Regions from separate parts of the Shinella sedimenti genome, predicted to be linked through region 3. Evidence: predicted binding sites of a transcription regulator. Region 3 holds the regulator's gene; each other region holds the start of a gene.
The links. The regulator PhoB, encoded in region 3, activates phosphate uptake and scavenging genes when phosphate is short. The targets are predictions, from matches to a motif close to TGTCATNNANCTGTCAT.
Positions count from the first base shown of each region.

Region 1: MKI86_RS11635 (alkaline phosphatase D family protein) is a predicted target of PhoB. The motif match lies at 1,614-1,630, and genes of this name have one in related genera.
Region 2: MKI86_RS11125 (DUF2794 domain-containing protein) is a predicted target of PhoB. The motif match lies at 2,519-2,535, and genes of this name have one in related genera.
Region 4: MKI86_RS02155 (esterase-like activity of phytase family protein) is a predicted target of PhoB. The motif match lies at 1,686-1,702, and genes of this name have one in related genera.

Region 1 is NZ_JAKVIN010000004.1:300,225-304,436, reverse strand. It holds gene MKI86_RS11635 (alkaline phosphatase D family protein) at 1-1,518, opposite strand, end outside; gene MKI86_RS11630 (M3 family metallopeptidase) at 1,678-3,738, opposite strand; gene MKI86_RS11625 (DUF475 domain-containing protein) at 4,119-4,212, shown strand, end outside.
Region 2 is NZ_JAKVIN010000004.1:201,512-205,723, reverse strand. It holds gene acnA (aconitate hydratase AcnA) at 1-1,246, shown strand, start outside; gene MKI86_RS11130 (DUF1223 domain-containing protein) at 1,513-2,226, shown strand; gene MKI86_RS11125 (DUF2794 domain-containing protein) at 2,556-2,930, shown strand; gene MKI86_RS11120 (GNAT family N-acetyltransferase) at 2,958-3,509, opposite strand; gene pyc (pyruvate carboxylase) at 3,656-4,212, opposite strand, start outside.
Region 3 is NZ_JAKVIN010000003.1:327,147-331,358, forward strand. It holds gene pstB (phosphate ABC transporter ATP-binding protein PstB) at 1-718, shown strand, start outside; gene phoU (phosphate signaling complex protein PhoU) at 769-1,497, shown strand; gene phoB (phosphate regulon transcriptional regulator PhoB) at 1,517-2,200, shown strand; gene MKI86_RS08990 (GcrA family cell cycle regulator) at 2,327-2,866, opposite strand; gene MKI86_RS08995 (aspartate aminotransferase family protein) at 3,291-4,212, shown strand, end outside.
Region 4 is NZ_JAKVIN010000001.1:419,667-423,878, reverse strand. It holds gene lon (endopeptidase La) at 1-1,086, shown strand, start outside; gene hupB (DNA-binding protein HupB) at 1,292-1,567, shown strand; gene MKI86_RS02155 (esterase-like activity of phytase family protein) at 1,755-3,947, shown strand; gene MKI86_RS02150 (MarR family winged helix-turn-helix transcriptional regulator) at 4,061-4,212, opposite strand, start outside.

The DNA.
Region 1 (4,212 bases), on a different contig from region 3:
ATCTTCCCTGTCCATGAGGCGCACCGTCATCTCGCGGCTTGCACCATGAATGTCGACGAGGCCGAAGAACTGGAGGCCCGCGGACGGCGGCAGGTTGCTGTCGATCCCGCCTTTGGAAGATTTGATGAAACGCACCTCCGGCCCGAAGGTCCGGTCGAGCGGCTTTGGCCCGTAGGTGCCGGAATGCAGCGGGCCCGAGATGAACTCCCAGAACGGAAGGAAGTCCTTGAAGACCGCGCGCGACGGGTCGTAGTGGTGGGCTGCGGTATAATGCACATCCGCCGTCAGCCACACGACATTATGGATCGCGTTGTCCCGCATGAAGGTGAGCAGATCGGCAATGTCGCGCTCGCGTCCGGCCGGCGGGCCGTTCAGTCCGTCCGCCACGCCCTCGAAGCCTACGCTTTTGGTGTAGTCGTCCCAGATGACGAGGCCGAGCGGCATGTCGCAGGCGATCACCTTCCACGTCGCGCGCGACGCTGCCAGTTCCCGGCGCAACCAGGCCGCCTGTCGCGGGCCGAACAGATCATGATCCGCCGCCGAGCGGTTGGCGCTGCGGTAGGAGCGCAGGTCGACGAAGAACACATCGAGCAGCGGACCATAGGCCACCTTGCGGAAGATGCGGCCGGGCTCCTCCGCGCAATAGCGGATCGTCGTCATTTCTTGAAAGGCCTGCCGCGCCCGCGCCTCGTAGACGTGAATGTCCTTGTCCGGATAGCGCCGGTCGCCGGTCAGATCGCTGGATGCCGACCAGTTGTTCAGAACCTCGTGGTCGTCCCACTGGAAAAAGGTCGGGCACTGACTGTTGAAGGCGAGCAGGTGGTCGTCGAGCAGATTGTATTTCCACTGGCCACGGAATTCGTCCAGCGTGCGCGCCACATCGCGCTTCTCGTCGGTGACGATGCGGTTCTTCCACACGCCGCCGTCCCGCAGCGTGATTTCGTCGGGGATCGGCCCATCGGCATAGATCGTGTCGCCGGAATGGATGAAGAAATCCGGCTCGTGGCGCAGCATGGTCGAATAGGTCTTCATGCCGACATCGTCGATGCCCCAGCCCTGCCCCGCCGTATCGCCCGACCAGACGAAGCGCACCGAGCGGTCGCGCATCGGCGCGGTGCGGAAACGCCCGACGATCGGCTCCGACACGAGGTGGCTGGAATAAGGATCGCTCGCCGTGAACCGGTAGAAGATATCCTGATCCGGCAACAGATCCCGCAGCAGCGCCTTGACGGTGTGGTCGGAGGCACCGGTCGCGTCGAGCAGCGGCATGCGCGCGGCATCGGTGAAGCTCTCCGTGGTCGAATATTCCAGCAATACCTCGGACGGACGGTCCGTACGCGCCCAGACCACGCCGGACGCGCAATCGACGTCACCCGACTGTACGCCATGGGAAAAGGAAGGGCTGCCATGCCGGCGCGCATAGAAGGGAACGGCAAGCGCCGATGAGGTTGCAAGCGCACCGGCGCCGGCAGTCAGAAGAAACGACCGCCGCGTCAGCGTTTCCGGAACAATCGCCATGCCACCTCCGGCCATACCCGCGAATCGACGGGCAGACCTTCGGTCCGGGGCATGTCAGCCCGGTAACGGCACGATGACGTTTCACCTAAGCTTTGGTGACGGGACGATGACGGCGGCGGTCTCCGGTGTCACAGTCCCTCATCACAAATTACAGCGCCCTCAAGCGGCGAGCCCCTTCTTCTCCAGCATGGCCTCGGGGCTCGGCAGTTTACCGCGGAAGGCCTTGTAGGCGTCTTCCGGGTCCACCGAACCGCCAACGGAGTAGATATAGGTCTTCAGCCGTTCCGCCATTTGCGGGTTGAAGGCATCGCCCGTCTCGGTGAAGGCGGAGAAGGCATCGGCATCCAGCACTTCCGACCACATGTAGGAATAGTAGCCGGCCGAATAGCCGTCGCCGGAGAAGCCGTGCTGGAAGTGCGGCGTGGCATGGCGCATGACGATGGATTTCGGCAGGCCGATCTTATCCAGCACCTCAGCCTGCACCGCCATCGGATCCTCGACCGGTCCCCGGGTATGGAAAGCCATATCCACCAGCGCCGAGGAGGTGAACTCCACCGTCGCGAAACCGGAATTGAAGGTGCGCGCGGCAAGAACCTTGTCGAGCAGGGCCTGCGGCATCGGCTCGCCGGTCTGGTAGTGCACCGCATAGCGCGTCAGGATTTCCGGCACCGTCAGCCAGTGTTCGTAAAGCTGCGAGGGCAGTTCCACGAAATCGCGCGAAACGCCGGTGCCGGAGACCGAGGGATATGTGACATCGGATAACATGCCGTGCAACGCATGGCCGAATTCGTGGAACAGCGTGCGCGCATCGTCGAGCGACAAAAGCGCTGGCTTGCCCTCGGCAGGCTTCGCGAAATTGCAGACATTGTAGATGATCGGGATCTCGCCGACCGAACCGTTCGCCAACGGCAGGCGATGCTGGCTCTGGTAGGAGCTCATCCAGGCACCTGACCGCTTCGAGGAGCGGGCGAAGTAGTCCCCAAGGAACATCGCGACCAGCCTGTCGTCCCGGTCGCGGATCTCGAAGACGCGCACATCGGGATGATAGACCGGCACGCCCTTCTTCTCGACGGCGCGAATGCCGAACAGGCGCTCTGCGACATCGAAGCAGGCGTCGATGATCTTCTCCAGCTGGAGATAGGGCTTCAGCTCGGCCTCCGAGAAATTGAATTTCTTGGCGCGCAGCTTTTCGGCGTAATAACGCCAGTCCCAAGGCATGACCTCGTGGTTGCGCCCCTCCTCCGCGATGAGGTCGGCCAGTTCCGCTTCCTCCTCGCGCGCCCGCGCCACGGCCTTTTCCCAGACCTGCATGAGCAGGCCGTTTACCGCCTCGGGCGTCTTGGCCATGGTGTTGTCGAGCTTCAGGGCAGCAAAGTTTTCGTAGCCGAGCAACCCCGCCTTTTCGGAGCGAAGCGCCAGCGTGTCCTTCACGATGCCGAGATTGTCCGTCTCGCCGGCATTCTCGCCGCGCGCCACCCACGCCCGGAACGCCTGCTCGCGCAACTCCCGGCGGGCGGAAAAGGTCAGGAACGGTTCGATGATCGAGCGCGACAGCGTGACGGCATAGCGCCCATCCTCGCCGCGTTCGCGGGCCGCCGCTGCCATCGCGTCCTTCAGGAAATCCGGCAGGCCGTCGAGTGCCTCGCCCTCGTCGAGGAAGAGCACCCAGTTCTTCTCGTCGGCAAGCACGTTCTGGCCGAATTTCGCGCCAAGCCCCGCCAGCGTCTCGTTGATCGTGGAAAGCCGGGCCTGTTCAGGCTTCTCGAGCTTGGCGCCCGATTTCACGAAGCCTTTCCAGTGCCGCTCCAGCACGCGCACCTGCTCAAGCGAGAGATTGAGACCGGCGCGTCCTTCCCACAGCGCATCGATGCGCTTGAAGAGGGCAGCATTGGTGCCGATCTTGGAATAGTGGCGCGACATCTTCGGTGCGATCGCGCGCTCCAGGGTCTGGATCGTGTCGTTGGTATTGGCGCCCGCACGGCTCCAGAACAGCGCGGAAACGCGCGAAAGCGCGTCGCCCGCGGTCTCCAGCGCCACGACCGTGTTCTCGAAGGTCGGCACATCCGGATTGTTGGCAATCGCGTCGATTTCCGCTTCATGGGCGGCGAGTGCGGCGTCGAAGCTTGCGGCAAAGGCATCGTCCTTGACCAGATCGAACCGCGGCAGGCCATTGAGGCCGGTCCACTCGACGAGGGCGGGATCGATCGACGTTTCGGTCATGGAAGTTCCTTTCTGGCAAATCAGCGTGCGGCGAATATAGGAATGGACGGGGGCGTTGGTACAGGGTGCCGATGCAAAATCGGGGAACGAAAGACGCAAAGGCGCGTTTGTTGGCCTGCGGCACGCTGCATCTTGACGCGGAGGGCAACTTCGGTGAAAACAGCCCTACCCGCGGTCCTTTGACATCGTTTGCCGCGGCGAACCCTGGTGCCGGGCCCCTCTGGCGAGAGTTTTTACGGCGCTCTCGTGATGTCGGTACCGCCAGCAATCAGCCGGCGGATTCATACGCACATGAATAATCTCACCATGCCTCACCCGCATGCCCGTCGTGGTATGCGCAACGTCACTTCGCTTACCTCCACGAAGATGGAGGCGCTGTCATGATCGGCACCGGCGAAGGCAAGACCACACTTTCCTATCTCAAATGGGCTCTGATCTCGACCGTCATCGGTCTCGCGCTCGGCGCGTGGCTGG
Region 2 (4,212 bases), on a different contig from region 3:
CAAGTCCGGCCTCCAGGCCGATCTCGACACGCTCGGCTTCAACCTCGTCGGCTTCGGCTGCACGACCTGCATCGGCAACTCCGGCCCGCTGCCGGCGCCGATCTCCAAGACGATCAACGACAAGGGCCTGATCGCCGCCGGCGTCCTGTCGGGCAACCGCAACTTCGAAGGCCGCATCTCGCCGGATGTGCAGGCGAACTACCTCGCCTCGCCGCCGCTCGTCGTGGCCTACGCGCTTGCCGGCACGGTCCAGAAGGACCTGACGACGGAGCCGCTCGGTGAAGACCGTGACGGCAACCCCGTCTACCTCAAGGATATCTGGCCGACCTCGCAAGAGATTCAGGAATTCATCCTGAAATACGTCACCCGCGCGCTCTATGCCACGAAGTATGCCGACGTCTTCAAGGGCGACGCCAACTGGCAGGCCGTTCAGGTGCCCGATGGACAGACCTATGCATGGGACGACCAGTCGACCTATGTGCAGAACCCGCCCTATTTCGTGGGCATGGGCAAGACCGGCTCGGGCCTGAAGAACATCAAGGGCGCGCGCGTCCTGGGTCTCTTCGGCGACAAGATCACGACCGACCACATCTCGCCGGCCGGTTCGATCAAGGCGGCCTCGCCTGCCGGTGCGTATCTCACGGACAACGGCGTCGCCGTCGCGGACTTCAACCAGTACGGCACGCGACGCGGCAACCATGAAGTCATGATGCGCGGCACCTTCGCCAACATCCGCATCCGCAACCACATGCTCGGCCCGAACGGCAAGGAAGGTGGCTACACCATCCACTATCCGACGAAGGAAGAGCTTTCGATCTATGATGCGGCCATGAAGTACAAGGCCGAGGGCGTTCCGCTCGTCATCTTTGCCGGCGTCGAATACGGCAACGGCTCGTCGCGAGACTGGGCGGCCAAGGGCACGAACCTGCTCGGCGTCAAGGCCGTGATCGCGCAGTCCTTCGAGCGTATCCACCGCTCCAACCTCGTCGGCATGGGCGTCGTGCCCTTCGTCTTCGAGGACGGCACGAGCTGGGCATCGCTCGATCTCAAGGGCGACGAGATCGTCACGATCGAGGGCCTGGAAGGCGACATCAAGCCGCGCGAGAAGAAGATCGCCAAGATCACCTACTCCGACGGCACGGTGAAGGACGTACCGCTGCTTTGCCGCATCGATACGGTCGACGAGGTCATGTACATGAACAACGGCGGCATCCTGCAGACCGTTCTTCGCGATCTCGCCGCCTGAGCGATTTCGGATTGAAAAGGATGATGCCGGGGCAAAAGCCCCGGCATTTTCCGTTGTGGCAGCCGCTTTCGTGTCTTTTCGCAGTTCAGGACGCAGAACCGCTGCACATTTTCTGGAATTGCTTCCCAAAAATCTCACTCCATCGTGACTTCCTGTTGAAGCCGCAACGGCGTATGACGGGCTCGAAAAAGCCGGCCTGTGCCGGCTCTCCATTGGGAATGATCATGCCGAGACCGCATTTTCCGGAATGTCTGGCGATCCTGCTGATGCTCGCCGCCGGCGCCGCCCACGCGCAGGAGGCCGTCGCGCCCAAGGGTGTGGTCGAACTCTTCACCAGCCAGGGCTGCTCGTCCTGTCCGCCGGCCGACAAGGCGCTGGAAACGCTGGTGCGCGAAGGCGATGTCGTCGCGCTCGCCTATCATGTCGACTACTGGAACTATCTCGGCTGGGCCGACACGCTCGCCTCCAAGGACAATACGGACCGGCAATATGCCTATGCCCGCATGTTCGGACGCAACGGCGTCTACACGCCCCAGGCTGTGCTCAACGGCCGCGAGCATATCAACGGCGCCAATATTTCCGGCATCCGTGACCGCATCGGCGCGCTCTCCACCGAGGGCAAGGGCCTGAAGGTGCCGGTCAACGTGGCCGTGACGAACGACGAGTTGCGCATCCGCGTCGGCGCCGGTGAAGGCAAGGCCAACATCGTCATCGCCTATTTCGAGCGCGAGCGCACGATCAACATCGACAAGGGCGAGAACCGCGGCAAGACGGTCAACTACTGGCACGCCGTGACGTCGATGGAAACGATTGGCATGTGGGAAGGCAAGGAAACCAATCTCGTGCTTCCGGCCGACATGCTGAAGAAGAAAAAGAAGGCCGGCGGCTGCGCCGTGCTGGTTCAGCGCATGAAGACCGCGGACACGCCCGGCGCCATTCTGGGCGCCACCGTGCTGACTGGCGAAAAGGCTTCCCGATAAGGTTTTGAGGGAGGTCCGGCCCGGCTTCCTCGAGGGGCTGGGGCTTGAGGGTTCGAAGAGAGACGGACCGGACCTGGACGAAGCTGCCGGCAACGGAATACAAGGCAGCTCCGAATGACGCACTCCGACCGAACCGCTTTCTGCACAAGGCAGCAGGCTGGCATGAGCTGCGACAGCGGGACTGTCTTCTCAAATTTGGGCGTCTGTTTGTCTGAAATGCGGCGGGACCTTTTTTTTGCGAAAAGGTAAGTCCCGGCGCTCCAGCTTGCATTTCAAGTCCACTCAGGCAAACTGTCACCGTGCCGTCATACAGCAGGTACGGAGATTCGATGACAGATCAGCCGGATTTGCACGCATCCAATGTCGTGGTCGACCTCAGGGAATACCGCAGCAGCAAGGACCCGCTGCCGGTGACATTCGATCGAAGGGAGCTCGATGCAATCCTCTGGGTCTATGGCCGCATGGTCGGCGAGGGCGCCTGGCGCGATTACGCAATCGACCATATGCGCGACAGGGCGGTGTTCTCCATCTTCAAGCGCTCCGGCGAAATGCCGCTCTACCGCATCGAGAAAGATCCCAAGCTCGCCGCCAAGCAGGGCGCCTACAGCGTCATCAACCAGCACGGCACGATCCTGAAGCGCGGCCATGAGTTGAAGCAGGTGCTGAAGGTCTTCGACAAGGTGCTCCGCCTCGTCGAGACATAGAAAACGCTCCGCGGTTTCCCTTACACTTTACACCATCGTGCCCGGATAGTCCGTCGCCGACGGTTCGGTCTCCGCGCCGTCGCCGAGCGCGCGCTGCATGAACACCGTATCCAGCCAGCGGCCATGCTTGAAGCCCGTCGCCTTCATGTGGCCGTTGTGCTCGAAGCCTGCAGCGGCATGAACAGCGATGGAGGCAGGATGCGCTCCGCCGATGACGGCCACCATCTGGCGGAAACCAAGCGCCGTACAACGGCGTATAAGTTCTGCCAGAAGCGCTCTGCCGACACCCTTTCCGCGCGCCTCCGGCGCCAGATACACAGAATCCTCGACGAGCCAGCGATAGGCCGGGCGCGTGCGGAAGGCGGAAGCATAGGCATAGCCGAGGATGAGGCCGGTCTGCTCGACCGCCACGATATAGGGATAGCCTTTGCCCGTGATCGCCGCAAAGCGCGCCGCCATCTCGTCGGGCGAGGGCGGATCGATCTCGTAGCTTGCCACGCCGTTCAGCACGGATTCGCGATAGATTTCGGTGAAGGCGGCGATATCGCCGGAAACCGCGGTGCGGATGATGAAGTTCATGGGCGCCGGCATCTGTTGAATTGATCTTGTCGCCTTTTGCGTCCGGGCCGGTCGGAAATCAAGACGAAGACGGGGATGAGGTTAACCCTCATCCCCGCACCGGTTCATTGCCTTGGGACGCGCGGCGTCCCCGCCACAGATGGCGATCAGGCGCCGTAGACGATCAGGAGGTCCTTGGCGTCGATCTGGTCGCCGGCCTTGACCAGCACCTCGGAGATCGTGCCGTCCTTCTCGGCGTGCAGCGCCGTTTCCATCTTCATCGCTTCGATCGAGAGCAGCACGTCGCCGGCCTTGACCGCTTGACCGGCCGAGACGGAAACCGTCGAGATGACACCCGGCATCGGGGCACCGAGATGGGCGGCATTGCCGATATCCGCCTTGCGGCGCACGGCAGAGCTGGCCGCGCGGTTGCGGTCCGGCACCTTGATCAGGCGCGGCTGGCCGTTCAGCTCGAAGAACACCTTCACCATGCCCTGCGTATCCGGCTCGCTGGTCGCCTGATGCAGGATGACGAGGGAGACGCCCTTTTCCAGCTCCGGCTGAAGTTCTTCGCCGGCCGACAGGCCGTAGAAATAGGCCGGTGTCGGCAGCACGCTGACCGGGCCGTACAGGTCGGCGGCCAGCGCATAGTCGGTGAAGACCTTGGGATACATCAGGTAGGACGCGAATTCGAAATCGTCGACCTTGCGCTCCAGCTTGTCCT
Region 3 (4,212 bases):
CGGCGAGAAGCGCGCCCTCTACGACGTGAACCTCAACGTCCGCGAAAACACCGTTACCGCGCTCATCGGCCCTTCGGGTTGCGGCAAGTCGACGTTCCTGCGCACGCTCAACCGCATGAACGACACGATCGACGGCTGCCGCGTGACCGGCCGCATCACGCTCGACAGCGACGATATCTATGATCCGAACATCGACGTCGTGGAACTGCGCGCCCGCGTCGGCATGGTGTTCCAGAAGCCGAACCCGTTTCCTAAGTCGATCTACGAGAACGTTGCCTATGGTCCGCGCATCCATGGCCTCGCCAAGGCGAAGGCCGACATGGACGCCATTGTCGAGCAGAGCCTGCAGAAGGCCGGCCTGTGGAACGAGGTGAAGGATCGCCTGCACGAAGGCGGCACGGGCCTCTCCGGTGGTCAGCAGCAGCGCCTGTGCATCGCCCGCGCCGTCGCCGTCAGCCCGGAAGTCATCCTGATGGACGAGCCCTGCTCGGCGCTCGACCCGATCGCCACCGCCAAGGTCGAGGAACTGATCCACGAGCTGCGCACCAATTTCACGATCGTCATCGTGACGCACTCCATGCAGCAGGCGGCCCGCGTGTCGCAGCGCACCGCCATGTTCCACCTCGGCAACCTCGTCGAGGAGAACGACACCGACAAGATGTTCACCAACCCGGATGACCAGCGCACGCAGGACTACATCATGGGCCGCTTCGGCTGACGTTTTCGTCGCCTTAGCCCCTGAAACCCGCGTGTATTAAGGACAGAACGATGTCATCGACCCATATTGTCTCGATTTACGACGAAGAACTGAAATATCTCTCCCGCCGCATTTCCGAAATGGGCGGCACGGCCGAGCAGATGGTGGCGGATTCGGTCCGCGCCCTTGTTTCCGCCGATGCGGCGCTGGCCCAGAAGGTCATTTCCGAGGACGTGATCCTCGACAATGCCGAACGCCAGATCAACGAGAAGGCGATCGTCACCATCGCCAAGCGCCAGCCGATGGCGGCGGACCTGCGCGAAATCATGGGCACGATCCGCATTGCCGCGGAGCTGGAGCGCGTCGGCGATCTCGGCAAGAACACTGCCAAGCGCGTGATTGCCGTGCAGAGCTCGGGCATGCCGCGCAAGCTTGCCCGCGGTCTCGAGCATCTGGCCGAACTGGCGCTGATGCAGCTCAAGGAAGTACTCGATGTCTTCGCCACCCGTTCGGTGGACAAGGCCAAGGCCATCCGTGAGCGCGACGACGAGATCGATGCGATCTACACCTCGCTGTTCCGCGAACTCCTGACCTACATGATGGAAGACCCGCGCAACATCACGCCCTGCACCCATCTCCTGTTCTGCGCCAAGAACATCGAGCGCATCGGCGACCATGCGACCAACATTGCCGAAACCATTTATTACATGGCGACCGGCTCCCAGCCCGAGGGCGAGCGCCCGAAGGACGACACCTCGACATCCGTCGTCACGGCCGATGTCTCCGAAGCTTCCGAGTAAACTGGATAGGGTTCTCTACATGGTGCCCAGAATAGCCGTCGTGGAAGATGAGGAGGCGCTGAGCGTCCTCCTGCGTTACAATCTCGAGGCGGAAGGTTTCGAGGTGGATACGATCCTGTCCGGCGACGAGGCGGAGATGCGCTTGCAGGAGCGCATGCCCGATCTTCTCATCCTTGACTGGATGCTGCCTGGTGTTTCCGGCATCGAGCTGTGCCGGCGCCTGCGCCAGCGGCCGGAAACTGAGCGCCTGCCGATCATCATGCTGACGGCGCGCGGCGAGGAGAGCGAACGCGTGCGTGGCCTGGCCACGGGTGCGGATGACTATGTGGTCAAGCCCTTCTCCACGCCGGAACTCGTCGCCCGTGTGCGGGCAATGCTGCGCCGTGCCAAGCCGGAAGTCGTGTCCACGGTGCTGCGCTGCGGGGATATCGAACTCGATCGCGAGACGCATCGCGTTCATCGCCGCACGCGTGAAGTGCGCCTCGGCCCGACGGAGTTCCGCCTCCTGGAATTCCTGATGACCTCGCCCGGCCGCGTCTTCTCACGCTCGCAGCTTCTCGACGGTGTCTGGGGGCATGACATTTATGTCGACGAGCGCACGGTCGACGTGCATGTCGGCCGTCTGCGCAAGGCGCTCAACTTCGCCAACATGCAGGATGTCATCCGCACGGTCCGCGGCGCCGGCTATTCGCTGGAAACCTGAGCGAACGCAATTCCTCCCGAGGACGGAAATGGGCCCTTCGGGGCCTGTTTGCGTCTCGGCGTGCCACTTGCCGCACAAACGAAAACGGAGCCTTCCGGCCCCGTTTCTATTCTTCTGTCGCTAATGTCACCGCGCGCGGCGGCGCTCGGCCGAAGGCTGGTAGGCGAGGCGTTGGTGATAGGTGCAGTACGGCGAGTTGTCAGGGGATTCGCAGCCGCAGAAATGGAAGTCGTCGTTCAGCGGATCGCCGATCGGCCACTTGCAGGTGCGCTCGGTGAGCTGCGTCAGTTCCAGCTTGCGCGACATCGGTACCACGACGTTCTTGCCGCTGATGACGACGGGCAGGTTCTCGGTCTCTACGTCGAAATCGGTGTCGACTTCGTCCTTGGTGAGCGCATTGCCCACCGGCCGGCTGACCGGGCGGGGGGCGTTGGCCGGGCGCGCTGCGAAGTTCGAGGGGCGCGGGGTGGTCGCCGCCGGGCGCTTCGGACGGGCCGAAGCCGGCGTGCCGCCAGCCTTGGCGCGGCCCGGTAGGTTAAGCCGGTGCACCTTGCCGATGACGGCGTTGCGGCTCACGCCGCCGAGCTGCGCAGCGATCTGGCTGGCGCTGAGGCCCTCGCTCCAGAGCTTCTTGAGTTTCTCGACCCGCTCGTCTGTCCAGTTCATGCTCTCGTCTCCGTTCGGCGCTCGCTATGCGGGAATCCCTCATCGCGCCACGAACGAATTCGCAGCCTGAGCGCCCTAACTCTGGTGGTGACTAGTTCCGCCGCATGCAGTCTAGTAATTGGCCCTTAACCTAGAGTCCGGGGGACTCTGTGACAAGAGTCGGGGGAATCGGGGCGAATCGATTTCGGAGTTTTCCCCAACTTGCTGGTAGGGTGTGACTCGATAGCGACACTGTCCATGGATGCCGTGAATCCTCACCCTGCGGGAGGTTCAGTGCGATTTGGAGCTATGCATTTTATTGACATCACGACATGAAATGCAGATAGTGCAGCATGCCGCCGCAAGGCGGCTTTTGATTTTTCTGGCAATCGGAAAGTCAAGCCCCTGAATTTCTTTTCCGCATCCCTTTTGGAGGATACGCGCCATGGCCGATGCCGCGCCGCTCTATGAAACCTATATGCGTGCGCCGCTCCGGTTCACGCACGGGGAGGGCGTCTGGCTGGTCGACGAGAAGGGCGACCGATATCTCGATTTCGCCGCCGGCGTGGCCGTCAGCTCGCTTGGGCATGGTCATCCCCATCTCGTTTCCGCGCTGAAGGAGCAGGCCGACAAGGTCTGGCACCTCTCCAACCTCTATGAGGTTCCGGGTCAGGAAAGCCTCGGCCGGCGGCTGACGGACGCAACCTTCGCGGAAAAGGTGTTCTTCACCAATTCGGGTGCGGAAGCGCTGGAATGCGCGATCAAGACCGCGCGCCGCTACCATTTCGCCAAGGGGCATCCCGGCAAATACCACATCATCACCTTCGAAGGCGCGTTTCATGGCCGCACGATCGCGACCATCGCCGCGGGCGGACAGGAAAAGTACATCGAGGGCTTCGGCCCCAAGGCGGCGGGCTTCCTGAAGGTTCCCTTCGGCGATATCGCCGCCGTAAAGGACGCGATCACCGAGGAAACCGCCGCAATCCTGATCGAGCCCGTTCAGGGCGAGGGCGGCCTCAGGCCGGTGCCGAAGGAGTTCATGCAGGAGCTGCGCCAGCTCTGCGACGAATACGGCCTGCTGCTCATCCTCGATGAGGTGCAGACGGGCGTTGGCCGCACGGGCCGCTTCTTCGCCTATGAGCATTCCGGCGTTGCGCCCGATATCATGGCAATCGCCAAGGGCATTGGCGGCGGTTTCCCGCTCGGTGCGTGCCTTGCGACGGCCGAAGCGGCATCCGGCATGGTGGCCGGCACGCACGGCTCCACCTATGGCGGCAATCCGCTCGCCATGGCCGTCGGCAATGCCGTGCTCGACGTGGTGCTTGCCGATGGCTTCCTGGAGCATGTGCGTGATGTCGCGCTGGTGT
Region 4 (4,212 bases), on a different contig from region 3:
GATCCGGAACAGAACTCGACCTTCATGGATCACTACCTGGAAGTCGAATACGACCTGTCCAACGTCATGTTCGTGACGACGGCGAACACGCTGAACATTCCAGCACCCCTGATGGACCGCATGGAAGTGATCCGCATCGCCGGCTACACGGAAGAAGAAAAGCTGGAAATCGCCAAGCGGCACCTGCTGCCGAAGGCGATCCGCGACCACGCGCTGCAGCCGAAGGAATTTTCGGTCACCGACGGCGCGTTGATGGCGATCATCCAGCAGTACACCCGCGAAGCCGGTGTGCGTAACTTCGAGCGTGAACTGATGAAGCTCGCCCGCAAGGCGGTGACCGAGATCATCAAGGGCAAGGCAGAGAAGGTCGAAGTCACGGCTGACAACATCCATGACTTCCTCGGTGTACCGCGCTTCCGCCACGGCGAAGCCGAGCGCGAGGATCAGGTCGGCGTCGTCACGGGTCTTGCCTGGACGGAAGTCGGCGGCGAGCTGCTCACCATCGAAGGCGTCAGTCTGCCGGGTGGCAAGGGCCGCATGACGGTAACCGGCAACCTGAAGGACGTGATGAAGGAATCGATTTCGGCAGCGGCGTCCTATGTCCGCTCGCGCGCCGTCGATTTCGGCATCGAGCCGCCGCGCTTCGACAAGACCGACATCCACGTGCACGTGCCGGAAGGCGCAACGCCGAAGGACGGTCCGTCGGCCGGTATCGCCATGGCGACCGCCATCGTTTCCATCATGACCGGCATTCCGGTCTCGAAGGATATCGCGATGACGGGCGAAGTGACGCTACGCGGTCGGGTCCTACCCATCGGTGGCCTGAAGGAAAAGCTGCTCGCGGCCCTTCGCGGCGGTATCAAGAAGGTTCTGATCCCGGAAGAGAATGCCAAGGATCTGGCTGACATTCCGGACAATGTGAAGAACAACATGGAGATCGTTCCGGTCTCGCGCATGGGCGAGGTCATCGAGCACGCCCTGCTGCGCAAGCCCGAGCCGATCGAATGGGATAGCGCTGCGGCCGAAGCGGCCAAGGTTCCGGCCGTCGAATCGTCGGAAGACAGCACCGGCGCCATCGCGCATTGAGCCATTACGCCGGCTAAAGACCCCGGCTTTTGGACCCTGAACTTGAAAAGACCGGCCCTTTGGCCGGTCTTTTTCGTTGAAAATCGTGTGTAAAGCCCGGATTCTCAGGCGATTGCGACGAAATTTTCTTGCGGGGCGAAGGGTGATGCGTATTCTGCCCCCGACTTGTATGAGTCGTTTCAAACCGTATGAAAGGGGTGGAAACATGAACAAGAATGAACTCGTATCCGCGGTGGCTGAAAAGTCGGGCCTGTCGAAGACGGACGCAGCATCGGCTGTCGACGCCGTATTCGAGACCATCCAGGGCGAACTCAAGAACGGCGGCGACGTTCGTCTCGTCGGTTTCGGCAATTTCTCCGTATCGCGCCGTGAAGCTTCGAAGGGTCGTAACCTTTCGACGGGCGCCGAGATCGAGATCCCTGCACGCAACGTGCCGAAGTTCTCGGCCGGCAAGGGCCTGAAGGACGCCGTCAACGGCTGATCCTCAGTTCGGGCAGAGCGGTTATCCACTCCGCCGCAACACCTGACATTCAGGGTCGGGGTCCGGTTCGTCCGGGCCCCTTTTTATTTGCGGCACAAAGTCCGGGTTCGTCGCCGGCTGTCATGTCGCTGTAACACGAAAGCCGCAGAACCGCCGGGTTCCATTCAACCGGATTCCGGAGGATCCCATGAAAACCCGTTCGCTCACTGCCGCACTGGCAGCCGTGCTGGCTGCGTCCGCTGCGCCGGCCGCAAGCGCCGAGCCCGTCTTCAACCGCATCGCATCCTTTGCCGTTGCCGACAATCTGCCCGATGGCACCGAAAAGGCGACGCCGACCTCGGCGGAGATCATCGCCGCGACGGAAGACGGCAACACGCTGGTCTACTCCGACAGCCCGAACAAGGCGATCGGCTTCGTCGACATCACCGATGCGAAGGCGCCGAAGGCCGGCGGCTCCGTCAGGCTCGAAGGCGAGCCGACCTCGGTAACCGTGGCCGGCGCCAAGGTGCTGGTCGCCGTCAACACGCGTGAAAGCTTCACCAATCCCTCGGGCGTTCTGGCCCAGGTGGATCTCGCGTCGAAGGCGGTCGAGGCGACCTGCGATATCGGCGGCCAGCCGGACTCCATCGCGCTCAACAAGGACAAGACGATTGCCGCGATCGCCATCGAAAACGAGCGCGACGAGGACGTGAACGACGGCGCTCTGCCGCAGATGCCGGCCGGCGACCTGGTGCTTCTCTCCGTCAAGGACGGCGTGGTCGATTGCGGCTCGCTCAAGCGCGTCGATCTGACCGGGCTTGCCGACATCGGTGGCGAGGATCCGGAACCGGAATTCGTGTCCTTCAACAGTCTGGATGAAGTGGCCGTCACCCTTCAGGAGAACAACCATCTCGTCATCGTCGACGGCAAGACGGGCACAGTAAAGAGCCACTTCTCCGCCGGCACCGTCAGCCTGGAAGGCATCGACACCAAGAAGGACGGTGCGCTGAAGTTCACCGGCGAGATGAAGGATGTCGCGCGCGAGCCTGACGCCGTGAAGTGGCTGGACGACAACCGCCTTGTCGTCGCCAACGAGGGCGACTGGAAGGGTGGCGCAAGGGGCTTCACCATCTTCGACAAGCAGGGCAAGGTTCTCTACGAGAATGGCGCGGCCTTCGAGCGCGAGATCGTGAAGATCGGCCACTATCCCGACAAGCGCAACAAGAAGGGCGTCGAGCCGGAAGGCCTGGAAGCGGCGAAGTTCGGCGAGGACAACCTGTTCTTCGTGCTTGCCGAGCGCGCCTCCATCGTCGGCGTTTACAAGGATACCGGCGGCGAGCCCGAGCTTCTCCAGCTTTTGCCCTCCGGCATCGCACCTGAAGGGGCCGTCGCCATTCCCGCCCGCAATCTTTTCGTGACGGCCAACGAGGCCGATCTGGTCGAGGATGGCGGCGCGCGCTCGCATGTCATGATCTATGAGCGTGCGGAAGGCGAGGCAGCCTATCCGCAGCTGGTCTCCACGGAAAAGGATGGCGAGCTGATCGGCTTCGGCGCTCTGTCCGGCCTTGCGCCGGTGCCGGAAAAGCCGGGCTTCGTCTACGCCGTGAACGATTCCTTCTACGCTTCGCAGCCGACAATCTTCACGATCGACGCCACGGCAAAGCCGGCGAAGATCGTCGATGCGTTGCGCATTACCCGCAACGGCGCGGCCGCCCAGAAGCTCGACATCGAGGGTATCACGCCGGATGGCGAGGGTGGCTTCTGGCTGGCCAACGAGGGCGACGCCGACAAGCTCTACAGCCATGCGATCATCAACGTAAACGCCAAGGGCGAGATCCAGATGGAGATCGCCATTCCCGCCGAACTGCGCGCGCATGAAAAGCGCTTCGGCTTCGAAGGCATCACCAGCGTCGGCGAAGGCGACGACAAGGTGCTGTGGATGGCTGTGCAGCGGGAATGGGGCGACGACGAGAAGGGTTTCGTCAAGCTCGTGTCCTACAAACCGTCGTCCAAGGAATGGGGTGCCGTGCGCTACCCGCTCGACAAAGCCGAAACCGGCTGGGTCGGCCTGTCGGAAATCACCGCCAGTGGCGACTATGCCTATGTCATCGAGCGCGACAACCAGATCGGTCGGGCCGCCAAGCTGAAGAAGCTCTTCCGCGTCGCTCTGGCTGACATGAAGCCGGCCAAGCTCGGTGGTGATCTGTCGGTCGTGAAGAAGGAAGAGGTCCGCGATCTCATTCCCGACCTCAAGGCTACCAACGGCTACATCGTGGACAAGGTCGAAGGGTTCACCATCGATGCCGCCGGCAACGGCTTCGTCGTGACGGACAATGACGGTGTGGACGATTCCTCCGGCGAGACGCTGTTCTTCGGGATCGGGCCGATCAACACCATGTAAGCAGAGCGGCCCGGCGCCGGCCCCGCCAGGGGGAGGGCGCCGGCCAGCCGCGCCAGACATGAAAAGGCCGGCATCTTTCGATGCCGGCCTTTTCCGTTTTCATAATGTTCAAACTAGACGGCGTCTTGCAGGGAACGCTGGGGCGCGGCGTCGAATTCGCCGGCACGCTTGTCTCTTTCTCTTTGCAGCTCGTCGGTCTTCTCGCTGAGACAGCGGATGATTTCCTTCATGTGCTGCTTCTGCTCTTCGGTCAGTGCACTGAAGA